Regions from separate parts of the Mesorhizobium opportunistum WSM2075 genome, predicted to be linked through region 2. Evidence: predicted binding sites of a transcription regulator. Region 2 holds the regulator's gene; each other region holds the start of a gene.
The links. The regulator LexA, encoded in region 2, represses DNA repair genes until DNA is damaged. The targets are predictions, from matches to a motif close to TGTTCNNNNTGTGTTCNG.
Positions count from the first base shown of each region.

Region 1: dinB (DNA polymerase IV) is a predicted target of LexA. The motif match lies at 2,318-2,335, and genes of this name have one in related genera.
Region 3: MESOP_RS06680 (helicase-related protein) is a predicted target of LexA. The motif match lies at 5,723-5,740, and genes of this name have one in related genera.

Region 1 covers NC_015675.1:3,410,633-3,420,302, forward strand. The annotation lists gene MESOP_RS16365 (sterol desaturase family protein) at 54-587, shown strand; gene MESOP_RS32995 (excalibur calcium-binding domain-containing protein) at 705-1,067, shown strand; gene dinB (DNA polymerase IV) at 1,039-2,286, opposite strand; gene MESOP_RS16380 (winged helix-turn-helix transcriptional regulator) at 2,435-2,851, opposite strand; gene MESOP_RS16385 (NmrA family NAD(P)-binding protein) at 2,969-3,844, shown strand; gene MESOP_RS16390 (dihydrofolate reductase family protein) at 3,882-4,469, shown strand; gene MESOP_RS16395 (SDR family oxidoreductase) at 4,581-5,462, shown strand; gene MESOP_RS16400 (alpha/beta hydrolase) at 5,570-6,511, shown strand; gene MESOP_RS16405 (dihydrofolate reductase family protein) at 6,514-7,044, shown strand; gene MESOP_RS16410 (sigma-70 family RNA polymerase sigma factor) at 7,083-7,997, shown strand; gene MESOP_RS16415 (2OG-Fe(II) oxygenase) at 7,982-8,725, opposite strand; gene MESOP_RS16420 (methylated-DNA--[protein]-cysteine S-methyltransferase) at 8,722-9,279, opposite strand; gene MESOP_RS16425 (hypothetical protein) at 9,588-9,670, opposite strand, start outside.
Region 2 covers NC_015675.1:4,393,441-4,403,110, reverse strand. The annotation lists gene kynA (tryptophan 2,3-dioxygenase) at 1-740, shown strand, start outside; gene kynU (kynureninase) at 745-1,992, opposite strand; gene MESOP_RS21180 (ABC transporter permease) at 2,011-2,934, opposite strand; gene MESOP_RS21175 (ABC transporter ATP-binding protein) at 2,940-3,719, opposite strand; gene MESOP_RS21170 (ABC transporter substrate-binding protein) at 3,777-4,763, opposite strand; gene MESOP_RS21165 (GntR family transcriptional regulator) at 4,890-5,687, shown strand; gene MESOP_RS21160 (pyridoxal-phosphate dependent enzyme) at 5,684-6,658, shown strand; gene lexA (transcriptional repressor LexA) at 7,034-7,786, shown strand; gene MESOP_RS21150 (ComEC/Rec2 family competence protein) at 7,780-9,670, opposite strand, start outside.
Region 3 covers NC_015675.1:1,396,176-1,405,845, forward strand. The annotation lists gene MESOP_RS06665 (CarD family transcriptional regulator) at 96-677, opposite strand; gene fdxA (ferredoxin FdxA) at 1,047-1,385, opposite strand; gene MESOP_RS06675 (RNA-binding S4 domain-containing protein) at 1,653-2,039, opposite strand; gene MESOP_RS06680 (helicase-related protein) at 2,067-5,555, opposite strand; gene phbB (acetoacetyl-CoA reductase) at 6,283-7,008, opposite strand; gene MESOP_RS06690 (acetyl-CoA C-acetyltransferase) at 7,137-8,315, opposite strand; gene phaR (polyhydroxyalkanoate synthesis repressor PhaR) at 8,612-9,220, shown strand; gene MESOP_RS06700 (citrate synthase) at 9,240-9,670, opposite strand, start outside.

The DNA.
Region 1 (9,670 bases), 980 kb from region 2:
GCAATCTGAAGTATCACTTTGGGGCGGCGTCGAAGGTCAGGTAAGGCGTCCGAATGCAACTGGGTCTGATCGGCTACTACAGCGACTTCGTGGTCTATCCGCTGGTGATCGCCATATTGGGAATAGCCGGGTTGATCGAGGCCGGCGAGGAGAGTGCGCCGGAGTGGATCGGTACGGTCATCTTCTGTCTCGGCCTGTGGACGCTGGTCGAATACGTCCTGCACCGCTTTGTCCTTCATCACATCCCCTACATCAGGGACCTGCACGACCGTCATCATGTCGAGGAGCGCAGTTCGGTGGGTACGCCAACCTGGCTCAGTCTGGGTGTGCATGCGCTGGTCGCCTTCCTGCCGGTGTGGATGGCCTTCGGTTTCGCGACCGCGAGCGCGGTCAGTTGCGGCCTGATGCTGGGCTATCTCTGGTACATCAGCATCCACCACATGATCCATCACTGGCATCCCAGACATCCCAGTTATCTCTACACGCTCAAGCGCCGCCACGCAGTGCATCATCACATCGACGATACCGCCAATTTCGGCGTGACGTCGATATTCTGGGATCGGGTTTTCGGTACGGCGCAGCTCTGAGGGCCGGGGCGTATCTCGATCCCGGCAGGTCCGGCGTCATTGTCATGGCGGCCGGCCCGAGATAGCCTGCCCCGAGATAGCCTGCATTGATGTGCTGGGACCGGGGGCGTGCCGGGAATGCTTCTGCCATTCTTGTATTGGCCTGCATATCATCGCCTTGGCAGGCTGAAATGGGTTGCTCTTTTCGCGCCGTTCATCCTGTTGTCCGGCTACATCGCCTATGGCTTTGTCGGCATCCAGCTCGACTCACCGCTCACCGCCCTCAGGCACTTTGCCGCGTTCCCGAACTGTGCAGCGGCTCGCGCCGTCGGTCTTGCCCCCGCGCGCAAGGGGCAGCCCGGCTATTGGCCGACGCACGATGCCGACAAAGACGGCATCGCTTGCGAGCCTTGGCACGGGGAAAGCGCCAGCGGCGTCAAGGTGCATCGCTATTGGCAGCGGCAGGTAGTTCTCACAGTTCCTTTTCCGCCAGCTCCCTGAATTCGTCGGGCACCGAGCGCGCCGCTTCGAGCGCCACCGTGCCGTAGCCGACGGCCTGTTTGCCGAAGCGCTCGCGGATTTTGTCGATGGCGCGGTCGGCGCCGAAGCGCGCCAGGCCTTTCGCAGTACCCGGCCGATGCTTTTCGTCGGCAAGGCCGAGCGGCAGTTCGAGCTGCAGCTCGGAACTTTCCCAGAGGTGCGAGACCGAGATCGCCAGCAGCGAGATCGTTCTTTCGTGCGGATTGTCGGCGAGCACGCCGCGCACCAGATCGCCTGCGATTTCGGCCAGCATCGTGGTCGCCGAGATCGGCTGGTCGAGCGTGATCGAGCGGGTGACGGCGCTGAGATCGGCAAAGCGCACACGCACGGTCACCGTGCGGCCGGGCCGCGCCTTGGCGCGCAGCCGGCTGGCGACGCGGTCGGCAAGGTGCAGCAAAGTGGGCACGATGACCTGCGCCACGGCTGGCTTGCGGCCAAGTGCCGACTGCGCGCCGGCCGAGTGCGCGCGGCGCTTCGTCTCCAGCTTTCTCGGGTCGCGGTTCCACGACAAGGCCGAGAGCTTTTCGCCGGCGGCGGGACCGAGTAGCCGCGTCAGCGCGCCGCTGTGCGTCCTGGCCAGCTGGCCTATGGTCTCGACGCCGATTTCGGCCAGCCGCGCCCTGGTCGCCAGGCCGACGCCCCACATCAGGCCGACCGGCAAATCGTGCAGGAAGGCAAGCTCGGTGCCGGGATCGACCACCACCAGCCCATCGGGCTTGGCGACCTGCGAGGCGATCTTGGCCAGATGCTTGGTGCGTGCGACGCCGATCGAGATCGGCAGGCCGAGTTCGGCCCGCACACGGCGGCGGATGGTCGCGGCGATCTCTTGCGGTTGCCCGAACAGGTGCGTGCAGCCGGCGACATCGGCGAAGGCCTCGTCGATGGAAATGCGCTCGACCAGCGGCGTGAAATCGTCGAGCACCTTGATCGCCGCGTCGCCAAGCCGCTGGTAGTGGCTGAAATTGCCGCCGACGAAGATCAGTTGCGGGCAGAGCTCGCGCGCCTTGCGCCCGGGCATGCCGCCGCGCACGCCGAAGGCACGCGCCTCATAGGAGGCGGCGAGCACGACGCCGCCGCCGACCGCGATCGGCTTGCCGCGCAGCGACGGGTCGAGCAACTGCTCGACCGAGGCATAGAACGCATCGAGATCGGCATGCAGGATGGTGGCTGTCGTTTCCATCCCGACCGCTCATCCACAGTTGCTGATAGATGCGAACACATAGAGAACAAATCATGTACGGCTGTCAAGCCGCGGCGTAGCTTAATCTACCTCCCTGGCCGCAGCCGAGGCTGGCAACTCATTTCCCATGGGAAGACTGGGTATCCGCCTAAACGATATGCTCCACCCGTAGCGCCGCCTTCATCCGTTCCAGCGCCGGCTCGCCGCCGGCCGCCAACTCGTCGGCGATGCGGGCGAGATGATCGTCGGCCTTGCGGTGCCTGCTGCCCCAGGCGCCGAGCGTGGCCAGCACCGGCAACAGGTCGACGCCGGCCTCGGTCAGCCGGTAGATCGCCTTCAGCCCATGGGTCGGGTCATCGCTGCGGGTGAGGATGCCTTCTTCCTGGAGCGTCTGCAGCCGCTCGGCCAGCGTGCGTGAGGAGATGCCTTCGTCGGATTGCAGGAACTCGCGAAAGTGCTTTTTCCCAGCGAAGATCAGATCGCGGACGATGAGCAGGGTCCAGCGGTCGCCGAGCAGTTCCAGCGACAGGTTGATCGGGCAGCCGGATTTTTCACGGGTCGACATCTATGGTTCCGTTTTTAAATCACTTTACTATTGACATCATTCTGTGCATGCGTCAAATGGTTCCAAAAGTAAATCATTCTGTTGCCATAGTGGCTCGTTTTCGCAGAGGAGGACGACATGCAAGCAATCGAGAGCAACGTCGCACCAAGGACCGTCGTGGTTGTCGGCGCCACCAGTGAGGTCGGCAAGGAGGTCGCTTCCGTGCTGGCCGCGCAGGGGCACAAAGTGCGCGGCGTGGCGCGCAGCCTGGGCGTTGCGCTTGACGACGCCGACGCTCTGGCATCCGCCTTCTCCGGTGCCGACAGCGCCTATGTGATGATCCCCTTCGACGTCACCGCGCCGGATCTGCATCGCTTCGAGGATGAGGTCGGCGAGCGGCTGGCAGCGGCGATCACGCATTCAGGCATGCGCCGTGTCGTGCTGCTCAGCGGCCTCAATGCTCATCTCAAAAAGGGAACTTCGCTGGGTGCCGCGATGATGGAGGAGCGGCTCGAAGCGCTCGGCCTCGACGAGCTGGTGTTCCTGCGCGCCTCGTTCTTCATGGAGAATTTTGCCAAGGGCCTGGGCTTTGTCCAGCAAGCCGCTTCCGGCGTCTTCGCCACGCCGTTCCGCGGCGACCTGCCAATGCCGCTCATTGCCGCCCGCGATGTCGGGCAGCGCGCCGCCGCCTTGCTGGGCGCTGGCCGGTTCCCGGCCGAGCGGGTCGTCGAACTGCATGGCGGCGGCCACTATACTTTTGAACAAGCCACCGCGATCCTCGGCAAGGCGATCGGCAGGCAAGTCACCTATCATGCCGTGCCCTTCGCCGATGCCCGCGAAGGCATGGTCGCCAACGGCCTGTCGGCGAGCTTTGCCGATGCGCTCGGCGAAACGGCGGCGAGCTTCAACAAGGGCGATCGCTGGGCGCTGGAGGCACCGTCGGTCAGCAACACCACGCCGACCACTTTCGAGAGCTGGGCGCACGCTTTCGCCCGCTCGCAAAGCGCTGCCTGATCCTTCCCATCCAGAATCCGGAAACGAGGCGAACGCCATGAAAAAGCTGATCCTTCAGATGCAGATGTCGGTCGACGGCTATGTCGGCGCCAATGAGGATCATCGATGGCAGCTTTGGGAGTGGGGCGACGACAATGGCTGGGATGAGGAGCTGAAGCGCGACTTCAACATCGTCTTCGCCGGCATCGACACCATCCTGCTCAGCCGCAAGATGGCCGAGGAGGGGTACCTGACCCACTGGGGCAATGCGGCGAAGAAATATCCGGCCGATCCGTTCTACGCCTTCGCCCAGCGTATCGTCGAAGCACGCAAGGTGGTGCCGAGCGACAGGCTGAAAACCTCGCGGTGGGAACGCACGACGGTGGTGAGCGGCGACCTGCCGCGCGAAGTCAAGGCACTGAAGGTGGGCGAGGGCGGCGACATCGCCGTCTTCGGCGGCGCCGGCTTCGCCTCCGCGCTGATCGCGGCGGGACTGGTCGACGAGTTCCAGCTGTTCGTCAACCCGGCGGTGCTGGGCGCCGGCCGCCGCATCTTCGACCAGGGCGGCTTCCGGAAGCTTCGGCTGCTCGGTTCGAAGGCCTATGCATGCGGCATGGTGGTCAACCGCTATGCGCCGGGCGGCTGAGCCTCGCATCGATAAAAAGACGTTTGGGCAGAATCCTTTGCCCTGGTCTCTTCGTCTTCAAGCTGCGGTCGCCGGCATGGCAGCCGCGGCAATCAAGACGGAGAAAAGCTGATGATCCTGGTGACGGGTGCCACGGGCTTGAACGGAAAAGCGATCGTGCGCGAGTTCGCGCGGCAGAAGCATGCGGTGCGGGCGCTGGTCCGCGATCGGAACCGGGCATTTGCTGCAGGACTGGGCGATCTGGCCGGCGTCGACCTGGTCGAGGGCGACATGCGCCGGGCGGAAACGCTTGGCGCTGCGCTCGACGGCGTCGATCGCGTGCTGATGATTTCGACCGCGGGCGACGACATGACCGAGACGCAGTGTTGTTTCATCGATGCCTGCAGAACGGCCGGCGTCGGGCATGTGGTGAAGTTCTCCGGCAGGGAGTCCAACATCGGCTACGACGCGACGAAGTTCCGGTTCACGCGCATGCATGAGGAGGTCGAGCGCTATCTGGAAGCGGCCGGCATGGCGTGGACGCATCTGCGCCCCAGTCAGTTCATGCAGGTCTATCTGCGCGACGCGCCGACCATCGCCGCCGAGGGCGCCTTCTATCTCGCGCTCGGCGACACCGAGCTGTCGCCGGTCGATGTCGAGGACATCGCCAAAGTGGCCTTCCGGCTGCTGCGCGATGGCGGCCATGCAGGCGAGAGCCTCGACATGACCGGCCCCGAGGCGCTGACGATGACCGAGATCGCCGCGCGAATATCGCAGGCGATCGGCAGGCCAGTCCGCTATGTCGACATCAGTCCGGAACAGCGGCGGCGCAACCTGCTGGCCGCCGGCATTCCGGCCGGTTTCGCCGATGCGCTGGACGAGCAACTGGCTGAGCGGCGGCGGCGGCCGAAATCGCGGGTGCATCTGGTGACGCATGAAATGTTCGGCGTCCAGCCGACGCCGTTCGTCGAGTTCGCCCGGCGCCATGCGGCGGCGTTTGGCGGCGTGGCCTGAGCGCGCTCCCAAAAGAGCGAGCGCTGCGACGTATCCTTTTTGGCCGCTCGTCCGTCCTTGGCTTTGGAAGATCGCGGGACCCGCGATCCATAACCCCGGAGGCTATCATGGCGAGCACTGAGAGTGAGGCAAACAGGAACCATTACGCGGCGTTCGTCGCCAATGCCGGCAAGCTGACCAGCCCGCAGGCGATCATCGACTTCAACGACACTCACTGGACGGCGCTGACCGGCGAACCGGGCGGCGTCGACTATATCGAGGTGGATGCCGGCGGCGTGCCGGCGCTATGGATCGTGCCGAAGGGCGCCGACGCGGAGCGGGCGCTGTTTTACGCGCATGGCGGCGGCTTCGTCGGCGGCTCGATCTACACGCACCGCAAGCTGGTCGGCCATCTCGCCAAGGCGATCGGTTGCCGAGCGCTGGTCTATGACTATCCACTGGCGCACCAGGCAAAGCATCCGGGCCAGCTCGAAGCGGCGATGACCGCCTGGAACTGGCTTGCCGACCAGGGCTTCGACCCGGGCCGGATCGTGATCGCCGGCGATTCCTGCGGCGCTGTGCTGAGCTATGGCGTCCTGCAGCGGCTGCGTGCGCAGGGGAGGCCGCTGCCCGTCGCCACCCTGATCATCTCCGGCTGGTTCGACATGGCGCTGACCGCCGCCAGCTACGAGACCAACCGCGACAAGGACCCCGCCTTCGCCAAGGCCGGCGTCGACTGGCTGGTGGCCAATTTCATCGGCGATGCCGACCGGCGCGATCCCGAGGTCAGCCCGCTCTATGCCGATCTCTCCGGCTTTCCGCCTGTCTACCTCCAGGCCGGCGCCGACGAGACGCTGGTCGACGAAAGCCGGATGTTCGCCGAACGCGCCGGCCAAGCCAGCGTCGAGACGCGGCTCGATGTCTTTGACGACATGCTGCACTCCTTCCAGATGATGGCGGGCCGAGCGCCCGAAGCCGATGACGCGATCGCCCGCCTCGCCGCCTGGGTGCGGCCGAAGCTTGGGCTGCCGGATGCCGTTGATGTTGCCGCCGGCGCGAAGGCGGCCTGATCATGCGCCGGCTGATCGTGTCCAGCTTCGTCTCGCTGGACGGTGTCATCGAAGGGCCGATGGGGTGGGCCTCGCCCTTCTTCGACGAGCAGAACCAGGCGCATGCCTTGCAGGCGTTGTCCGGCGTCGAGTTCTTCCTGCTCGGCCGCGTCACCTACGAGATGTTTTCGGCGCGCTGGCCCGATCTCAAGGGTCCATATATGGACCGCATCAACGGCTTGAAGAAGCTGGTCGCGTCGAAGACGCTCAAGACGGTGGGATGGAATGCCACGCTGCTTGAGGGCGACGTCGCGCAGGCGCTCGCCGCGCTCAAGCGGCAACCGGGCGGCGACATCCTGAAATATGGGGTGTCGCAGCTCGACAAAACGCTGGTCTCCGCCGGGCTGGTCGATGAGTATCATCTGTCGATCGTGCCGACCCGCGTCGGGCACGGCAAGCGCGCCTTCGACGATGTCGGTTCCATCGACCTCGATCTCGTCGGTACGCACCGTTTCGACAATGGCGTGGTGACCCTGACCTATGTGCCGCGATGAACCAGCAGATCCGCAGATCTCGTGATACCGCGCAGGGGATGAGGCCCAGGCTGGATCCCGAAGGCCTGTTCGACCTGCGCTACAAGGCGTTCCTGGAGACGGTCTCGCATCTGCGGGTCCGGCTGCATCGTTATTGCGCCCGCATGACCGGCTCGGCGCTCGACGGCGAGGACGTCATGCAAGAGGCTCTGTTCGAGGCCTATCGCAAGATCGAGTTGCTCGACGACACGCTGGCGTTGCGGCCCTGGCTGTTCCGCATCGCCCATAACAGGTGCATCGATTTCATCAGGGGCCGCCGCACGCGAATGCTGGCCGAGGCCGGCTACGCCGGCGACGATATCGTGCTGCCGGTCGAGCCTGCCGGGCGGGGTGCCGGCCGCGCTATCGAGCGGCTGGTGATGCACCTGCCGCCGAAGGAGCGCGCCTGCGTGCTGCTCAAGGATGTCTTCGATCATTCGCTGGAGGAGATCGCCGAGCTCGTCGGCTCGACGACAGGCGGCGTCAAGTCGGCGCTCAACCGCGGCCGCGCCAAGCTCGCCGCCTTGCCGGCGCAACCGGTCGCGGCGCCCGCACATGATCCCGACCTGGCGCGGCTGCTCGGCCGCTATGTCGAACTCTTTAATGCCAGGGACTGGGACGGGGTGCGGGCGCTGACCAGCGCCGATGCGCGCCTGCGGGTCTCGGATTGCTACAACGGCCTGCTCGCCGCCTCGCCCTATTTCGTCGAGTATGAGCGCGCGGAACTTCCCTGGCGCATGCGGCAGGGTGCGATCGGCGCCGAGATCGTGCTGGTCGTCGACAGGCTGTATGGCGATGTCTGGCGGCCTGCCCATCTGGTGCGGATCCATGCCGCCGGCGGAGTGATCGACCGCATCGCCGATTACTATGCGTGTCCCTGGATCCTGGAGATGGTGTCGGCTGATGCGGACCCGCGCCATCACTTCGCATCATGAAAGATGATGCCGACGGTGTGGCGCATGCCTGAGCGCAGACGGCTGACGCCGTGGCGCAAATTGACGCGGTAATTACCTTTCGTTCCCTGCACCGGCCGGTTGTGGACGGCGAAGACAACGGCGTCGCCCTGGCGCAGCGGCACCACCTCGACCCGGCTCTGCATACGCGGCCGCTGCTCGGTCAACGCGAATTCACCGCCGGTGAAATCCTTGCCCGGTTCGGAAAGCAGGATCGCAACCTGCAGCGGGAAGGCGAGGTCGCCGTAGAGATCCTGGTGCAGGCAGTTGAAGTCGCCGGGCACATATTGCAGCAAGAGCGGCGTCGCCCGCGTCTGGTCGGCGTCATGGCACTGGTCGAGAAACTCGGCATGCGTCGCGGGATAGCGCATCGCTTGTCCCATGCGCTCGTTCCAGCGGTTGGCGACCTCGGCCAGCCGGGGATAGAGCGCGCTGCGCATTCCGCCGATGAGATCGGGCAACGGATAGCGGAAATAGCGGTATTCGCCCTTGCCGAAACCGTGCCTGGCCATGTGGATGTGGCTGCGGAAATGCTGCTCCTGGGGATAGAGGCCGGCGATCTGCCGGCACTCCTCACGCGAGAGCAGCTTTTCGAGCACCGCGCAGCCGAAGCCGTCGAGCTCGGCGGTCAATGCCGGCCAGTCGTAGGTTCCGACGCGTGTCTCTGCGGCTTCCACCGCGGATGCGGCTACCTTGGCGTGGGCGTTCATATCCGGGCCTCCCTGTCGAGCAAGGCATGCTTGCGCTCGATGCCCCAGCGGTAGCCCGCCAACGTGCCGTCGGCACGGACAACGCGGTGGCAGGGAATGCCGAGCGCGATGGCGTTGGCCGCACAGGCCGTTGCCACGGCGCGGGCGCCGTTGGACTGGCCAAGGCGTTGGGCAAGCGCGGTGTAGGTGATGGTGGCGCCGCGGGGGATGGTGCGCAGCACGTCCCATACACGCTGCTGGAACGGCGTGCCGTGGCTGACGTCGAGCGGCAGGTCGAGGCCGGCGGAGGGCGTTTCGACGAAGCGCGCGATCGCGGCAAGGTCGTCGCTCAGTCCGGGCTCGTCTTCAATCAGAATCTTGCCAGGGAAGCGGTTGGCGATATCCTGCTCCAATGTTTCGGCACTAGAGCCGATCAGAATGGCGCAGACGCCGATCCGGCTGCGCGCCGCCAGGATGTTGCCGATCGCGGATTGGCCGATGGCGTAGGTTATTGTGTCGAGGGCTGCGGCTGCGTTGGAGGCTGTCGCCGGGTTGATGATTTGCATAAGGTTCATTGCCTTCACTCCTTCTGTGCCTGAACCCTAGTTCCCTGCGTTCGGCCCCTCACTCCGATGCTTGCTTTCAAATTCAAATCTCTGGAACAGTGCAAAGGTAAGCGCCCTACGGCGCCCCCTCTGTCCTGCCGGACATCTCCCCCACAAGGAGGGAGATTGGCGGCTTCGTCGCCCCACTCATTCCTGCAACGTCGGAGATTGGCGAAGGCCGCGATGACAGCCAATCTCCCCACAAGTGGGGGAGATGTCCGGCAGGACAGAGGGGGGCGCCGTAGAGTGCTGACTTGGACCACACTGCCCAAACATGCTCACCCAACACGGGTGACGGCGACCTCGCCCAGCACGAACACTTCGCCTGACACCAGCCGCAGCTCGATCTCGCCGCTCTCGC
Region 2 (9,670 bases):
AGGCGCAGACGCCGCTGTCGTCGGCGCATGACGAAATGCTGTTCATCATCCAGCACCAGACCTCCGAGCTTTGGATGAAGCTCGCTTTGCACGAAATCGGTGCCGCGATCCGTTCCATCCGTGCCGACCGGCTCGAGCCCAGCTTCAAGATGCTGTCGCGCGTCGCTCGGATCTTCGAGCAGTTGAACAATGCCTGGGACGTGCTGCGCACGATGACACCCAGCGAATACACCGAATTCCGCGATGCGCTCGGCCAGTCCTCGGGCTTCCAGTCCTGGCAATATCGCGCCATCGAGTTCATGGCCGGCAACCGCAACCTTGCAATGCTCGGGCCCCACAAGCACCGGCCGGACCTCAGCGGTAGGCTGGAGGCGATCCTGGCGGAGCCATCGCTCTACGACGAAGCGCTGCTGCTTCTGGCCCGCAACGGGTTCGACATCGGCGCCGACGCCGGACGAACCGACTGGCGCGAAACCCGGACCGAGAATGAGGCGGTCCTGGTCGCATGGCAGACCGTCTATCGCGACCCGCAGCGCTACTGGATGTTTTACGAACTGGCCGAAAAGCTGGTCGATTTCGAGGACTATTTCCGCCGCTGGCGCTTCAACCATGTCACCACGGTCGAGCGGATCATCGGCCTGAAACGCGGCACCGGAGGCACATCGGGCGCCTCCTATCTCAAGAAGATGCTCGAGGTCGTGCTGTTCCCGGAACTCTGGACGGTCCGCACCCGGCTCTAGTTTCTCAAGTCACCGCCGTCTTGACTGCAAATCGCGCCTCTTTCCAAGCTTCGGTGCGCAAAATGTCCTCCAGCACCTCGACCGCCTGCCAGACGTCCCTGTAGCCGACATAGAGCGGCGTGAAGCCGAAGCGGATGGTCGACGGCGCGCGGAAATCGCCGATCACGCCGCGCTCGATCAAGGCCCGCATCACCTGGTAGCCATGCGGATGCATGAAGGAAATCTGGCTGCCGCGCCGATTGCCGTCCCGCGGGCTCTCCAGTTCGAGGCCATAGGCGCCGCATCTGGTCTCGACGAGCCGGATGAACAGGTCGGTCAGCGCGATGCTTTTCGTGCGCACCGCAGCCATGTCGACATCGTCCCAGATATCCAGCGCACCTTTCAGCGCCCGCATCGAAAGCATGGGCTGCGTGCCGCACAGGAAGCGGCGGATGCCGCTGCCGGCTGCAAAACCCTGTTCGAAGGCAAATGGCCGCGCATGGCCCCACCAGCCGCTGAGCGGTTGATGGACATCGTCGTGGTGGCGTTTGGCGGCGTAGATGAAGGCCGGAGCGCCCGGACCGCCATTGAGATATTTGTAGGTGCAGCCGATGGCGAAATCGGCATTGGCGCTGTCGAGTTCGACCGGCAAGGCGCCGGCGGTGTGGCAGAGATCCCAGACGATCAGCGCGCCGGCCTGATGGGCCCTGCGCGTCAGCGCGGCCATGTCGCGCAGCTGCCCGGATTTGTAATTGACGTGGTTGACCAGGATAACCGCGACGCGCTCGTCGATCAGCCCTTCAATGGTTGCCGCATCGACGCCTTCGAGCCGCAGCACGGTGCCCGGCCGCGTCGAGGCGACGCCTTCGGCCATATAGAGATCGGTCGGAAAGCTATCGCCCTCGGCGACGATGACCGACCGGTCCGGCCGCATCCCGAGCGCGGCATGCAGTACCTTGTAGATGTTGATGGAGGTCGTGTCGCAGACCACCGTCTGGCCCGGGGCGGCGCCGATCAGCCGGCCGAGCTGGTCGCCAAGCGCGACCGGCATATCGAACCAGCCGGCGGTGTTCCAGGCACGGATGAGGTCCTGCGCCCACTCTTTGGTCGCGGCCTTCTGCAGCTCGTTGAAAACCGCAGGCGCCGCGGCGCCGAGCGAATTGCCGTCGAGGTAGATCACGCCTTCCGGCAAGGTGAACCGATCGCGCATGGCGCGCAGCGGATCCGCCGCATCCATGGCTTCGACGGCCGTGAGGTCGAGCGTTGCGTTCATGATTGGTGATGTCCTCGATTATTCACGAATGGCTTCGCGAGCCGGCGCGGGCCCCCGGCTGCGCTTGAGGCTGGGCAGAGCAAGCATGGCGAGCACGAACAGGCCAGTGGCAAGCTTCAAATCGGGAGGCGGCATGCCGGCGGCAAGGCAGAACGACACCAGCTGGTAGTAGATGATCGCGCCGGCAAAGGGCGCCAGCAGCTGGCGCCAGACGGTCTGCTTGCCGACAACCGCCTCGCCGATCATCAGCGCGGCCAGTCCGTTGATGAGGATGCCCAGCCCCATATTGACGTCGGCGAAGCCCTGCGACTGCACCATCAGCGCGCCGCTTGACGCCGAAAACGCGCTCGCCAGCCCGACGCCGCCTATAGTCGCCGCCCAGACATTGATGCCTTGCGCCTCGGCCATATCAGGATTGGCGCCCACGGCGCGCACCGCGGTCCCTTTCTCGGTCCTGAAGAACATGTAAAGCGCCACGAAGACGACGAGCGCGAGAAGACCGGCGACGACGATCTTGCTGGTCGGAAAACCCGGCCGCGCGAACGGCACCCAGTCGAACACCGTGGGCGAACCGAAGACGGAGAGATTGGACTTGCCCATGATGCGAAGATTGATGCTGTAGAGCATCGTCATCATCAGAATACCGGCAAGCAGCGTGTGGATACGGAAGCGCAGATGGATGAAGGCGGTGCAGCAGCCCGCCGCGAAACCCACGATGAATGCGACCAGGATGCCGGTCACCGGCTCTGCTCCGGCAGCCAGCAGCACGCCGCAGACGCAGCCGCCCAGCGGAAACGCGCCTTCGCTGGTGAGATCGGGAAAATTCAGCATGCGAAACGGGATCATGATGCCGAGCACGACGAAGGCCAGGATCAGGCTTTGCGCCAGGGTGACCGGCATGATCGAGATGAAGCTTGAGAGAACTTCCTGAATAAAGCCCATGGGGATCAGCTCGCCAACAACATGCGGTCGGTCTTGACGGAAAAATGGCCGATCAGATCGATAACCGTGACCCTAGCCTTTTCCTCGCCGGTGACTTCCAGCAGGACCCGGCCCGCGTCGAGCATGATCACCCGGCTGCCATAGTCCACGGCGTGCTGCATGTTGTGGGTCACCATCAGTGTGGTCAGCTTCAGCGCGCTGACGGCACGCACCGTGGCCTGCATGACGATCTCGGCCGTGCGCGGGTCGAGCGCCGCTGTGTGCTCGTCGAGCAAAAGCAAGTCTGGCGATCCGCCGACGGCCATGATCAGCGACAGGGACTGCCGCTGCCCGCCTGAGAGCAGGTCGACGCGCGTATCGAGACGATTTTCAAGGCCGAGGCCAAGTATGGACAGGCGCTCCTTATAGGAGGCGAGCCGTGTGGCGTTCAGCCCTTGCCGCAGGGTGCGCTTGTGGCTGCGCAGATCGGCCAGCAGCATGTTCTCCGCCACCGTCATGCTGGCGGCGGTGCCGCGCATCGGATCCTGGAACACCCGCGCCAATCTTGCGGCACGCTTGTGCACCGGCATATTTGTCACATCGGCGCCGTTGATCAGGATCTTGCCGGAATCGAGGATGAGCGCTCCGGAAATGGCATTGAGCATGCTGCTCTTGCCGGCTCCGTTGGAGCCGATGACGATGCCGAACTCGCCAGTCGCCAATGACAGGCTGAGGCCGTCCAGCGCGATCTTCTCGTCGGCCTGGCCCCTGTAGAATACTTTGCGCGCGGATCGGATCTCGAGCATCGTTCCTCCCTGACCTGAGGGTGACGGCGCCCCTGCCGTCACCCTTCAGTCCCGATATCAGTCGACGATGCAGCCGCAATCGGCCATCGAAGCCGGTATCTCGATGCCGAACGCGGCCATCGCCTTGCGGGAAATCGTTGCCATGTGGTCCTTGTAGGCCGGGCGCGACGGCGCGATCGTCTTCGGATCCTTGCCCTTGAGGATCTCGGCGGCGATGTTGCCGGCGTTGACGCCGACCTGCGTGTAATTGACCGCGAAGCTCGCCGGTACGGTGCCGTTGCGGACCGCGCTGTCGTCGGCGTTGACGACAGGGATGCCGGCCTGGCGGGCGGCCGCGGAGACGGCGGCGATCGCCGGCTGGATCAGGTTCGAGGTCGGGCCGTAGATCACGTCGGCCTTGCCGGCGAGCGATGCGATGCGCTGCTGGATGTCATTGACGTTGTCGATACCGACTTCCACGACTTCGAAGCCGGCAGCGGGCGCCGCCGCCTTGATCTTCTCGATCAGGGCAACGTCGTTGGCCTCGCCCGGATTGTAAGGCACGCCGAAACGCTTGGCGTTCGGCAGAAGCTTCTTGGTGAAGGCCATCACCGCGGCGACGTCCTGCAGATCGGTGGCGCCGGTCATGCCTTCGTCGCCTGCGTCCCACGACGGCACCAGCTTGGCCGCCACCGGGTCGGTGACCGCGGCAAAGACGATCGGAATGCCGGAGCCGGCGAGCGCCTTCTTGGCGATCTGCGAGACCGGCGTGGTGATGGTGTAGATCAGCTTGGGCTGCTCGGCCTGCAGCTTGGCGATCATCTGCGGCACCAGCGATGCATCGAAATTAGTATGGCTCTCTGTGTAGACGACGTCCTTGCCCTCGACGAAGCCATTGTCCGTCAGCGCCTTCTTGAAGCCGGCTATGGCGGCGTTCAATTGCGGATGCTCGCCGAAATTGGCGATGCCGATACGGATCTGATCGGCCGCGGCGCTCCCGGCGCTGACCATCAATGCGCCTGCCAGAGCCAATCCCGACAGCCATGCGGATTTCGACTTCAACATCATTTCCTCCCAGATTTGATCAGCGCCGCCTCGGGGCACCTCCAGCGATCATGGTCAGTCCATCGGCGCATGTCAAACATTATATATAATTCTTGCCATCACCAATCATCATATATAATTTCTCCAATGGCAGAGAACGAATGGATCGCGATGCAGGACCAGAAGAACTCCACCAAGACGGAAGCCGCCTACCAGCTTCTGCGGCGCGATATCCTCACCACCCGTCTCATGCCGGGCGCCCCGCTCAAGCTCAGCGCCCTGCGCGGCATCTATGGAGTTGGCTGGACGCCGCTGCGCGAAGCATTGTCGCGCCTCGAAGCCGAACGCCTGGTCACCGCCATCAGCAATCGCGGCTTCGCGGTCGCCCCCGTATCCCGGGCCGAACTTGAGGATCTGGCGCGCGCGAGGATGGTCGTCGAGATACCGCTCTTCCAGGAATCGATGGAGAAAGGCGGCCGGGAGTGGGAAGACGCGGTTGTCACCGCGCACTACCGGCTCGCCCGCTGCAAGACCGCGGTGGACGACCCATCGGATGCCGCCGTCGACCAGTGGGACGAGAACCACGAGGCTTTTCATGCCGCGCTGCTGAGCGCTGCGACATCCAGCTGGCTGTTGCGGTTTCGCTCGACGATCTCGGACCAGCTGCGCCGGCACCATCGCTTTCTTGGGCTGGCGCCGACATTGCGGGCGGCGGCCGGCCTCAAGGACGGCTACGAAGAGGCCATGAACGCGCTGCGCGAGGCGATGGCGATCGAGCACCACACGGCGATCATGGAAGCCGCCCTGGACCGCGACGTCGAGCGGGCAAAAGCGCTGATGACGGCCCACATCGGTTATACGCTGCACGTCTATGTCCACAGCGAGGACGGCGACGCGAACAAGGACGTCGCGCGCGCCGGCAGCTTGAAAGCGGTTGCCGGATGATCTCGGCACCTCCGCATCGTCCGACGCTTGACGAGATTGCCGAAGCCCGCGATCGGCTGGCCGCCTGGCTGCCGCGCACCCCGCTGCTGCGCCTCGATCTTGGCCGTGCCGACCAGCGGATATTCCTCAAGCTCGAGACCCTGTCGCCGATCGGCGCCTTCAAGCTCAGGCCGGCGCTCAATACCTTGCTTTGTCGTGACGCCGATGAACTCAGGCACGGTGTTGCGACCGTCAGTTCGGGCAACATGGCCTATGGGTTGGCCTGGGCGGCACGGGCTCTTGGCGTTCCGATGGCCGCCTACATGTATGCCGGCGCGCCGCAGACCAAGATCGACGGTGTCCGCCGTCTTGGCGGCGAGGTGCGCTTTGTCTCCCACGAGACCTGGTGGCGCTACATCACCGCGATCGAGCGGCCCGACATTGACGAACTTCTCATCAATCCCGTCACCGATCAGGCGGTGTTGGCTGGCAACGGCACCATCGGCCTCGAGATTGTCGAGGATCTGCCGGAGGTCGATTTCGTGCTGACGCCATATGGCGGCGGCGGCATGACGACCGGCGTTGCAAGTGCGCTCAAGGCCCTTCGTCCGCAGGCGAGGGTCTTTGCCGTCGAGGACGAGAACGCGGCGCCGGTCACCGCCGCACTGGCGGCCGGACGTATTGTCGAGATCGAGACACGGCCCTCCTTCATCAAGAGCATTGGCGGTCCCTCCCTGATCCCCGAGCTATGGCCGTTGGCGAACCAGCTCATCGACGGTGCCATCGCCGTCAGCCTGCAACAGGTGACGGAGGCCATGCGGCTCCTGTTCTCGAAGGCCAAGGTCGTCGCCGAGGGCGCGGGCGCCGCCTCGCTGGCCGCGGCTCTCAGCAGTGAGCGGGCGACCGGCAACGTCGTCTGCGTCATCTCCGGCGGCAATATCGATGCGGAATTCTATGCGCAGGTGCTGGCCGGTGCGATCCCGCCAGCCTGATCCCGTACCTGCTTCCGAACCGGCGATTGTTGGCGTTTTGATTTCGTTTCGTTCACGGCAGGCAAGCCGATCGCAAGCGCCGAAATCGGCCTCGACGGGCTCTGCCGTCGGCTGATGCCGAGCCATGTCGCAAGACAGGCCACAGGCTATTAACCAAACATTTCAATGCGGGCGACGGGCGGCAACGGGCGAAAAACCCCGATTTCCGGCCTGTCCGGGCCGCAAATGATTTCGGCTCTCTTACCAAATTCACTAAACTTTAAACGGTTGCAGAACACAACTGGAACAGATAGTGTTTGTTCTGGGTTTGTTTTTCGATTCTGGATCAGAACCATTCTGGATCAAAACCCTTGTCCAGATGCCTTGGGGGCCGCCATGCTGACACGCAAGCAACATGAACTCTTGATGTTCATTCATGAACGGCTCAAGGAAAGCGGTATTCCGCCCTCCTTCGACGAGATGAAAGAGGCGCTCGACCTCGCCTCCAAATCAGGGATCCATCGCTTGATCACGGCGCTGGAGGAACGCGGCTTCATTCGCCGGCTGCCCAACCGGGCGCGTGCGCTGGAAGTGCTGCGGCTGCCGGATTCGATCGCGCCGGGCCTCAACGCGGCAAAGAAGTTCTCGCCAAGCGTCATCCAGGGGAGTCTCGGCCAAGGCGGTCTCGGTCAGGGCAGCCTCGGCCGCCAGATCAAGCCGGCACCGTCGCGCTTTGCCGCTGCTGGCAACGACGACGATGCGGTTCCAGCGGTGTCCATCCCGGTCATGGGTCGCATCGCCGCCGGTGTGCCCATCGATGCCATCCAGCATCAGACGCATACCATCTCGGTGCCGCCGGACATGATCATGGGCGGCGAGCACTATGCGCTGGAAGTCAAGGGCGACTCGATGATCGAGGCCGGCATCTTCGATGGCGACACGGTCATTATCCGCAACGCCGATACGGCGAGCCCGGGCGAGATCGTCGTGGCGCTGGTCGACGAGGAGGAAGCGACCCTGAAGCGGTTCCGCCGCAAGGGTGCTTCGATTGCGCTTGAAGCCGCCAATCCGGCCTACGAGACGCGCATCTTCGGGCCGGACAGGGTCAAGGTGCAGGGCAAGCTGGTTGGGCTGATCAGGCGCTACTGAGCCGGCACGGCACTTGGCTTGTCAGGTTTGCGATAGGGCTCCAGGCCTCTCGCCTCGCGCGAAAACTTTCGCTGCGCGTGCCAGGGCCGATACGGGCTGTCCACCGCGAAGCTGATGGTTGGCGGACCGGTGGCCGATTGGCGGTCGAAGAAGATGGCCGCACTGCCCTTGCGGGCGAGCTGCCGTTTGGTAACGACGAGAACCAGCGGATTGTGGCAGGCATCGTAGGCTGTCGCGTCATTGACGATGATCAGGTCGGCGAAGCCACAGGCCTTCCAGGTATCCTTGCGGTCTTCGACATGCGCTATGATCGCACCGGACGGGTGCCTGGCGAGACAGACACCGTCTGTGCAATAGAACGGCGCTCCCGGCGGGAGATTGACGGCATCGGCAATATCGAATTGTCCATCCGCCTTGTCGAACATCTCTGGCGGGATGATGGTTTCGGACGTCAGCGCGCGTTTCCAGTTGTCGACCGTGAATTCGTTCGGCCGGGCCCGGCTGACCGCGAGTTCGCCACCGCCGATCGGCAGCGCGACCAGCCGCGCGTCTTCCGAGACCAGCACATCCGGCGTGCGCGTGTCGGACACCGCCAGCAAGCCGGCGAGCGCGAATGGAAGCGCTGCAAGCCGCAGCCACGTCGTCGCCATCGTCGCGATGACCAGGGCAATCGTCACCAGCAGCACGGATTGCTGTGAGATGAGCCCGACCGCATCGACCGGAGAGCGTTCTGATATCCACGCCGAAATGGCGATCATCGCGGTCAGGCCCTTGCCCATCAGGTAAAGGGATGGCGCATCCAGTCCGAACGGCATCAGCAGCGCGCTGGCAACGGCCAGGAACATCACCACCGACACGATCGGCATGACGGCCAGATTGGCGAACAGGCTGAGCGGCGACACCCGCTGGAAATGCCAGATGGCAAACAGCGCCGTGGCGCTGCCGGCGATAATCGAGGTCATGGCCAATCCGCCTGTCGCCAGCAGGAATTTTCGGGTCAGGAAACCGGGCAAGGATCGCTTCGGCGGCGGTGGCCTCGTTTTTCCCGCCCGGTGATCCGCCCAGCCGGCATAGGCGCCGACCAGGGCCGCGGTCGCGGCGAACGACATCTGGAAGCTCGGGCCGACCACCTCATGCGGGGAAACCAGGATGACGGCGATCGCCGAGATCGCCAGATTGCGCATGGTCAGAGCCGCGCGATCGAACAGGACGGCAATCAGCATCACCGCCAGCATGATGAAGCTGCGCTCGGCGGCGACGACGACGCCGGAGATGACGAGATAGGCGGCGATCGACAAAAGTGCGGCCGCGGCCGCGTATTTCTTCACCGGCCGGCGCGCGGAAAAGTCCGGGAACAGCGCGAAGGCGCCGCGCAGCAGCCCCATGATGGTTCCGGCGACCAGCGCCATGTGCAGTCCCGAAATGGAGATGATGTGATAGATGCCGGTGCGCCGCATCGCTTCGTTGATTTCGTCGGGGATGCCGGCGCGCACGCCGACGATCAGCGCCGCCGCGATCTCGCCTTCGGCGCCGCCGACGCTGCCCCTGATATGGTCGGCGATGGCTTCGCGGGCGTTTTCTATCCCTGAGGAAAGGCGGGCCGACAGCGGCATGCCACCGTCATCGGCCGCAACGACTTTTGGATTGCCGAGAAAGAACCCGCTGCCGCCAATGCCGGCGAAATAGCTGTCGAAGGAGAAATCGTAGCTCTCCGGCCGCACCGGACCGGTTGGCGGCAACAGTTTGGCGTAGCCCGTGATTAGGGAGCCGGCGGTCATTTCCGGCGGTATCTTGCGTGCCGAAAGCCGGACCCTTTCCGGCGCGTAGCGCAGTTTCGGCCGAGCGGTCGATGTCACGTCGATGGTCAGCCGGATGCGGCCGGTC
Region 3 (9,670 bases), 3.0 Mb from region 2:
CCCCGCTGCTTTGCAGCGACCCTCCCCACAAGGGGGAGGGTAAACAAAAAACCCGGCGCGAGGCCGGGTTTTTCAGAACTCGAAGGTTCAAAGGCTCAGGCAGCTTCTTCCTGCTCGGCTTCCTCGTTGTCGGCCTTGGCGCCACGCTTAGGGCCCTTGTTGAGGTTGACCTCGATCAGACGGACGGCTTCGGTTTCCGACATGCGGTTGACGGCCGCGATCTCGCGGGCCATGCGGTCGAGCGCCGCCTCATAGAGCTGGCGTTCGGAATAGGACTGCTCCGGCTGATTGTCGGCACGGTAGAGGTCGCGCACGACTTCGGAGATCGAGATCAGGTCGCCCGAATTGATCTTGGCATCATATTCCTGGGCGCGGCGCGACCACATGGTGCGCTTGACGCGGGCACGGCCCTGGACGACCTTCAGTGCGCGCTCGACATAATCCTCTTCGGACAGCTTGCGCATGCCGATGGAGGTCGCCTTGGCGACCGGCACCTTCAGGCGCATCTTGTCCTTCTGGAAGTCGATGACGAACAGTTCCAGCTTGTGACCGGCCACTTCCTGCTCGTCGATCGACACGATCTGGCCGACGCCGTGCGCCGGATAGACAATGTACTCACCGGTCTTGAAACCATGACGCGCGCCGGTGGACTTCTTCTGCGGGGTGATCGTAGCCATTACGCCGTGAACTCCTTGTTGTGGTGCCGGCGTCCTGCCGGCCCGAACTCGTGCGATCGGGGGACCCGATCCTTAGCCGCACAACAGATGAACCCATCGGAAAAGCCGGACCGGCAAACCGCACAGATTGCGACCGCCTGGCCCAGATCGCTCTGGTCCGGAATGGGATTTTCACCTTTCAGTGATTTGGGGCGTCTGCGCCATAAATCGACGTTGTGTCACCGGCATGTTTGGCTGATGTAACACAAAAAGTCGGAAGAATCAAGGTTTTGCTGCGTCAGCGAAGGCCACAGGTCCGTGCCGCCTGTCAAGACGCTCAATGCAGCATGGCTCTTACCTTGCGTAATACCGGCCTTCGCGACCGGGTTGTCAATCGCCTTCGCCAGGCTCGGCGGAGAAGTATTTCTCGAATTTGCCAGCCTCGCCGTCGAAGGTTTTGGCGTCGGCCGGTGGCTCCTTCTTGGCGGTGATGTTGGGCCATTTCTCGGCGTATTCGGTATTGATCTGCAGCCATTTGTCGAGGCCCGACTCGGTGTCGGGCTTGATCGCGTCGGCAGGGCATTCCGGCTCGCAGACGCCGCAGTCGATGCACTCGTCGGGATGAATGACGAGCATGTTCTCGCCTTCGTAGAAACAGTCGACCGGACAGACCTCGATGCAATCCATATATTTGCATTTGATACAGTTGTCGGTCACGACATAGGTCATCGGTCGGCTCCGGGACGTCCCAGCTCTATTGGGCCAGTTTTGTTGGGCTTTTTCCGTGAGGTAACGCCTTTGTCCGTCGCTTGCAAGGGCAGCCATGCCCAGCGGCATCGGCGTTTCCGGAATGAAATTCCAGCACGCGGGTGCGACAGGGGCATTTGGTGTCCTGTTTGCCGGGGTCGGTTTCCGTCTGGCGTCTGTCGCTGTCCCAAATCGCCAACCGCGTCTTTGGCCACAAACCTCTTGGCCGATCCTCTTGGGCGACAAGCCTCAATCTTCGCCGAGCAAGCGGTCGGTCTGGCGGCGCTCCCGTTTGGTCGGGCGGCCGCTGCCAGCCTCGCGCAGCGCCGGGATGGCATCGGGCAGGGTGTCGGCCTTCGGTGTGGGCGGCGGCGACATGTCCTCGTAGAGGGTACGGGCCTCCTCGGCCGGGCCGCGCCGCACACCGGCGCCGAGCACCTTCCAGACGAAAATGCGCCGGTCGAGCGTGATGGTCAGCACGTCGCCCGGCTTGACCAGATCCGAGGCCTGCGCTGCTTTGTCGCGATTGATGCGCACGCGGCCGGCGACCACCAGCTTCGCCGCCAGCGAGCGCGATTTCACGGCGCGCGAGAAGAACAGCCATTTGTCAATGCGCTGGCGGCCTTCAGCAACCATCGAAGCGCGATCTCTTGGTCGAGGGGCCTACTTCTTCAGCTGGTCGCGCAAGGCGGCGAGCTTGGCGAAGGGTGAGTCCGGATCGAAGCGGACCGGGCGTTCCTCGCGCGGCTTCGGCTGGAAAACGGGCTTTGCGCCCCCTTGATCGGGGCGACCGCCCTTGCCTTCCGGCCTGCCGCCCTTCCAGTCGGGCCGGCCTTCACGGCGTTCGGGACGTTCGCCTTGCGGGCGGCCGTCGCGGCGCTGTTCGCCTTCGCCCTGCGGCTTGGGCTTGAATTTCGAACGGTCGAAGCGCGGCTTGCCGGCGCCGTCGCGGCGGCCTTCATGGGCCGGGCGCTCGCCTGGCGTGCCCGTTGCCTGGACGCCGACGGCATCGGTCGGTGTATTGCCTCGGCCGCGCGCCTGGCCGTTGCGCTGGCGATTGTTGCGGCCCTCCTGGTGACGGGGGCGCTGGTCGAAACGGCCCTGGCGCCACAGCAGGATCGGCTTGGGCGCTTCGGCTTCGGCGGCGGGCTCACTGGCCTCACTCTCCCCCTCGTGGGGAGGGTCGGCGCGCAGCGCCGGGGTGGGGGCCGCGTTAGTACCGTCAGCAACTGCGTCACTGGCTTCATCAGCACGACGTGCATCGTCGGCGCCATCACCCGCGTCGCTTCGCGCCGCGACCTCCCCCATCGAGGGGGAGGTGGGGGCGTCGGCGCCTTCTGTGGCAGTGACGTTGGCGACAACTTCTGCAACAGCCGGAGTTTCTTCCACGATTTCTGCGGGAGTTGCGACTTGCTCTTCCGTGACAGGCTCTGACGCTGTTTCCGCAATGGCTGAGGTTCCGATTGTAGCTTCAACAGCCGTTTCCGCGATGGCTTCGGCCGGAGCTTCGACCGCCGCCTCGGCGGCAGCCGGCTCGGAACCTTCGACCGCGGCTTCGGCGGCAGCATCCGTTGCGGCGGCTTCGGCTGCCGTGGCCTGTTCGGCGCGTGCCGCCTCTTCCGCCGCGAGCTTGGCGGCTGCCGCTTCGCGCGCGGCATTGTCCTGCGCCTCCAGCCGTGCCTTGACCTCGGCCGCCGGCTTCGGCTCGGCGCGGTAGCCGAGGCCCTTCAATATCTCTTCCATGTCGTCGGCGGTGGCGCCGAGGATCGACATCATCGGCGGCGTCACCATGAAGGACTGGCCGTCATAGGCGCCGTCCGGCCGCTGGCCAAGGCCGGGCTTCCAGTTGGTCGCCGGGCGGATCAGGTCGGCCAGCCGCTCCAGAATATCGATGCGCACGGCACGGCGGCCAAGATTGCGGTAGCCGGCAAGCTTGTAGAAGGCCTTGTCGAAGGCCGGATCGATGACCACCGAGGTGCGGCCCGATGCCAGCGCGTGGACCACGTCGCCAAAGCCGGGCTTGTCCTTGCCGTCGTTCTTCAGCGCCCACAGCAAGGTCACCAGTCCAGCCGGTGCCGGCTTGATCAGCGCCGGCACGAAGACATGGTAGGCGCCGAAGCGGACGCCAAGCCGGCGCAGTGCCGCACGGCCTTCCTGGTCGAGCGACTTCATCTCCTCGGCGATGTCGCGGCGGTTGATGAGGCCGAAATTCTCGACGAGCTGGAAGGCGATGCCACGGCCGATGCCGGAAATCTGGTCGGCATTCTTCAGGTCGACCAGTGGCTTCAGCAGCGTTTCGATCTGGAAATTGACGAAGCGTTCGGCACGCGCGGCGACCTTGTCGCGCGCCGGGCCGGTCAACTGTTCGTCGGCCAGCAGCACCAGGCGCGGCTTCAGTGCGTCCTCGCCTGAAACCAGCGTGCCGATCGGTGCGCCGATCCAGCGCAGCGTGCCGTCCGAACCAAGCGCAAGGTCGCCATTGGCGCAGGCGCCGAAGCGTTCGGCGCGTGCCTCGAATTCGGCGGCCAGCGCCTTTTGCGCGGCCGTGCGCACGGCCTTGGCGTCTTCGCCGCCGGCCGTCTGGTCGGCTGTGAAGCGGAACCCTTGCAGCTCGCCGACATGATGGCCTTCGACAAGGACGGTTCCGGTAGGACTGATTTCGGCTTCAGGCATGGTATTTTCTCTAAGGCGCCGCATGAGGACGGAAGTCCTGCGGTCTACGAAGCGTTTCGTCAACCGCTCATGCAGCGCATCCGACAATCTGTCTTCGATTTCGCGCGTCTTTTCCTGCCAGTGTGCCTGATCGGCCAGCCAGCCTGGCCGGTTCGACACGAATGTCCAGGTGCGGATCTGGGCAATGCGGTGCGACAGCGTGTCGATGTCGCCCTCGGTGGTGTCGGCGCGGCGCACCTGCTCGGCCATGTAATTCTCGTCGACATGGCCGTGCCGGGCAAGGTCCATGTAGATCGAGGCGATGAGGTCGGCATGCTGGGCCGGGGCGATCTTGCGGTAGTCGGGGAGTGCGCAGGCTTCCCACAGCAGCGCCACGCGCCTGGCATCGGTGGCCAGCGCGCGGATGTCGCCGTCGCGCGACAGATATTCGAGCGCCTGTGCGTCGACCGCCGGCAGCGCGCGCGTCAAACCCTCGACCGGAGCGTTGGTCTCGATCGAGCGCTTCAGCGCGTCGAGGCTGGCGAAGTCGAAACGCGCGGTGCGCCACTGCAGCACCTTCACCGGATCGAAGTCGTGGCCCTCGATCTTCTTGACCAGCTCTTCGTCGAGCGGATCGACCTGGCCGGTGACGCCAAAGGTGCCGTCGCGCAGATGCCGGCCGGCGCGGCCGGCGATCTGGCCAAGCTCGGCCGCCGTCAGATTGCGGTACTGGTAGCCGTCGAACTTGCGGTTCTGGGCAAAGGCGACATGGTCGAGATCGAGGTTGAGACCCATGCCGATGGCATCGGTGGCGACGAGATAGTCGACATCGCCCGACTGGAACAGCGCCACCTGCGCGTTGCGGGTGCGCGGCGACAGCGCGCCGAGCACGACGGCGGCACCACCCTGCTGGCGGCGGATCAACTCGGCGATGGCATAGACCTCATCGGCGGAGAAGGCGACGATCGCGGTGCGACGCGGCAGCCGGGTCAGCTTCTTGGAGCCGGCATAGGCGAGATGCGACAGCCGCGGCCGGGTCACAACGGAAACGCCCTTCAGCAGCCGCTGCAAGATGCCATGCATGGTGGCCGCACCCAAGAGCAATGTCTCCTGGCGGCCGCGCAGATGCAGGATGCGATCGGTGAAGATGTGGCCACGCTCGAGATCGCCGGCCAGTTGCACCTCATCTATGGCGACGAAGGCGGCATCGGTCTCGCGCGGCATGGCCTCGACGGTGCAGACGGAATATTTCGCGCCTTTCGGCTGGATCTTCTCCTCGCCGGTGATCAGCGCCACCTTGTGGGCTCCGACCTTTTCGCAAACGCGGGTGTAGACCTCCCGCGCCAGCAGCCGGAGCGGCAGGCCGATGATGCCGGTCTCGTGCGCCACCATGCGCTCGATGGCGAGATGGGTCTTGCCGGTGTTGGTCGGCCCAAGCACGGCGGTCACGTCGCGGCCCGACAGGATCAGCGGCTCGGTGTGTTTCGGCTGGATGTTCATCGGCTCGGAAATAGGGCTTTCTGGCCTCTCATTGTCGGGAGCGTGCCCTGGACGGCGCGTATGACAGGCGACACATAGGGATTTCGGGCGCGAAGCGAAAGCGGAATGTTCCGCCGTCGGTTCGAAGGCGCGTTTGTCAAGCTCCCGATCGGTGGCGGATTAAGAGTTGGAACGAGTCTGGAACGAATCAGCGACGAATCGCTGACTCCGTCAGATTCAGCTTTTGTTCACGGCTACATATGGATTTTGTGACGATGAGTCTCACCACATGCTGAATCGTTGAACTGGCCCGTTTTATGCTAGGTGGCCCCCATCGTTAATCTTTGCCGGCAAATGAGGAAGGTGGCCCGATCCGCCTCGCCCAAGATTATGAAATTGTTAATCTTTCTGAATTGACCGTTAAAGCATTGCAGAAGATTTCAGGCCGTTAATGTTAACTTCCGCTCAAAGCCGGAACGAATCGGCGACAAAACAGCGCCAACGATATTTTCCCCTTTTGTTCTCCCAATATCTTGTGTTGTGAACAGCTTATCCACCGAGAATCCACAGGTCTGGCGACCGGTTTTGCACAGATACCGCTGCGGCCATTAACCTTTGCGTGCCGGATTGGATCATCGCGCTGGAACGAGGCATTCTGCTGCGATCAGCATATCAACGAAAAAACGGAGCGGTTTCCCGGTCCGCCCAGTTTCTCGTTGTCCCAGCTTGTCTCGCTGAAACCATCGCCTCAGGCGAAATACTGACCGCCGTTCGCAGTGAGCGTCGAGCCAGTGATGAAGCCGGCATCCTGCGAAGCGAGGAAGACGACGCAGCGCGCGATCTCTTCCGGTTCGCCGAGGCGGCCGACGGGGATCTGCGGGATGATGCGCTCGTTGAGCACCTTCTCGTCGATCGCCTTGACCATCTCGGTGGCGATATAGCCGGGGCAGATGACGTTGACGGTGATGCCCGCGCGAGCCCCCTCCTGAGCAAGGGCCTTGCTGAAACCGATGTCGCCGGCCTTGGCTGCCGAATAATTGACCTGACCGGCCTGGCCCTTCTGGCCATTGATCGAGGAGATGGTGATGACGCGGCCGAACTTGCGGTCGCGCATGCCGCTCCACAGCGGGTGCGTCATGTTGAAAACACCGGACAGATTGGTGTCGATGACCTCTTTCCACTGCTCGCGCGTCAGTTTGTGGAACATGGCGTCGCGGGTGATGCCGGCATTGTTGACCAGCACCGAGACCGGGCCGAGATCGGCCTCGACCTGCCTGATGCCGACGGCACAGGCATCATAGTCGGCGACCGACCATTTGTAGACCGGAATGCCGGTCTCGGCCTTGAACTTCGCCGCCGCCTCGTCGTTGCCGGCATAGTTCGCGGCAACGGAATAGCCTGCGGCCTTCAGAGCGATCGAAATCGCGGCGCCGATGCCGCGCGATCCCCCCGTGACGATTGCAACCTTGGTCATGCGCTCCCTCCCTTTGGTCGGGAGAGCGAATAGGGAGTAGCGAATAGCGAGTAGGGATCAAATGTCCTGTCGCGCTGACGCCATTCTTCCCTATTGGCTGCTCCCTATTCGCTATTCACTTCTCTTTCTTAGAGCGCTTCCACGCACATGGCGACGCCCATGCCGCCGCCGATGCACAGGGTGGCCAGGCCCTTCTTGGCGCCACGGCGGCGCATCTCGAAGACCAGCGTGTTGAAGACGCGGGCGCCGGACGCACCGATCGGGTGGCCGATGGCGATGGCGCCGCCATTGACGTTGACGATCGAGGGATCCCAGCCCATGTCCTTGTTGACGGCGCAGGCCTGCGCGGCAAATGCCTCGTTGGCCTCGACGAGGTCGAGATCGCCGACCGACCAGCCGGCCTTTTCCAAGGCCTTGCGCGAGGCGGGAATGGGTCCGGTGCCCATGATCGCCGGATCGACGCCGGCCGTTGCCCAGGACGCGATGCGCGCCAGCGGGGTGATGCCGCGCCTGGCGGCTTCCGCCTCGCTCATCAGCAGCGCTCCGGCGGCTCCGTCATTGATGCCGGACGCGTTGGCGGCGGTCACCGTGCCGTCCTTGTCGAAGGCCGGTCTCAGCTTGGTCATGGCATCGAGCGTCGCGCCGTGGCGGATATACTCATCCTGGTCGACAATGGTGTCGCCCTTCTTGCCCTTGATGGTGAAGGCGACGATCTCGTCCTTGAATTTGCCGGCCTTCTGCGCGGCCTCGGCCTTGTTCTGCGAGGCGAGCGCGAAATGGTCCTGGTCTTCACGGGTGATCTGGAACTGGCGGGCGACGTTCTCGGCGGTGTTGCCCATGTGATAGCCGTTGAAGGCATCCCACAGCCCGTCCTTGATCATGGTGTCGATCATCTTGTAGTCGCCCATCTTGACGCCGGCGCGCAGGTGCTGGGCGTGCGGCGACATCGACATCGATTCCTGGCCGCCGGCGACGATCACCTTGGCGTCGCCGGTGGCGATCTGCTGCATGCCGAGCGCGATGGCGCGCAGGCCCGAGCCGCAAACCTGGTTGAGGCCCCAAGCGGTGGTCTCCTTGGGCAGGCCGGCCATGATCGAGGCCTGGCGGGCGGGATTCTGGCCTTGAGCCGCGGTCAGCACCTGACCGAGGATGACCTCGTCGACCTCGGCCGCTTCGACACCGGCACGGGCCAGCAATTCCTTGACGACGACGGCGCCGAGCTCATGCGCCGGGGTGGCGGCAAAGGCGCCGTTGAAGGAGCCGACCGCGGTCCGCGCGGCGCTGGCAATGACGATGGAAGCGGACATTTTCTTCTCCAGACTTCATGGGTGTTGTTCTGCCGTTGAGGACTTTTCTTGCCCTTTCCCAACCCCAAGTCAAACCGGAAATGGGTATGGCGCCCATGCGCCGCAAGCAGGCCGCGCATCGCCGTGCCGGCAGGGCGGGCGCTGCTGCGCAACATATTTTGCCTGCTATGCAGCATTATATGATCCCGCACTGCACAAACTGCTTGGAATTGTGAGGCTTTTGCGCATATCCTTTAAAAAGGCGCAATCGTTACCGGCCGCTTACTCAGGCGCGCCGGTGTCCGGGGAGGATGCAGATGGCCGCAAAAGACGATCCGATTGTTATCAAGAAATACGCCAATCGCCGCCTCTACAATACGGGGACGAGCACCTATGTGACGCTCGAGGATCTGGCCGAGATGGTCAAGAAGGGCGAGGAGTTCACCGTCCAGGACGCCAAGACCGGCGACGACATCACGCATCCGGTGCTGACCCAGATCATCTTCGAACTGGAGAACAAGGACGGGCAGAATATGCTGCCGATCCCGTTCCTGCGCCAGCTGATCGCCTTCTATGGCGACCAGATGCAGATGATCGTGCCGAGCTTCCTCGAACAGTCGATGATCGCCTTTTCCAAGGAGCAGGAGCGCTTCCGCGAGCAGATGAAAGGCGCCATCGGCAAGTCGCCGCTCGACGTGATGAAGATGGCGACGCCGATCAAGGCGCTGGAAGAACAGACGCGCCGCAACATGGAAATGTTCCAGAACGCGATGCGGCTGTTCACGCCGTTCCCGCCTGCGGGCTCGGCGCCTGCCGCGGCTCCCGCCGAGCCGGCCAGGAAGGAAGCGCCGGAGAAGCCCGACGACCTGCAGCAGCTCAAGGACCAGATCGCGGCCATGCAGCGCAAGCTCGACACGATGTCGTGAGCGCTGTCATTCACGCAATCTACGGCAGCAATCCCTCATAGCGGCCGCGCGGCCTGATGATGCTGCCGCTCACGATCTGTTCGACCACATGCGCGGCCCAGCCGACGCTGCGTCCGAGCGCGAACAAATGGAACGGTGCGTCGCGGGGCAAGCCAAGGCTGCGCGTCAGCACGGCCAGGGCAAAATCGATATTCGCTGGAGCGCCGGTCGCGGCCATGGCGGCGGTTTCCAGCGATCGCAATGTCTCGTCTGTGTCGTCGATGGCCGCCAAGAGTGCTGTGGCGCGAGGATCGCCCTCGGGATAAAGCTGATGGCCGAAGCCCGGCAGCGGCCGGTCGTGGCCGAGCCAGCGCCGGATCGTGGCATCGGCGCCGTGCCGTGCCGCATCGTCGGCGAGTTGCATCACCGCTTCGCTGGCGCCACCGTGCCGGGGGCCGGAAAGCGTTGCCA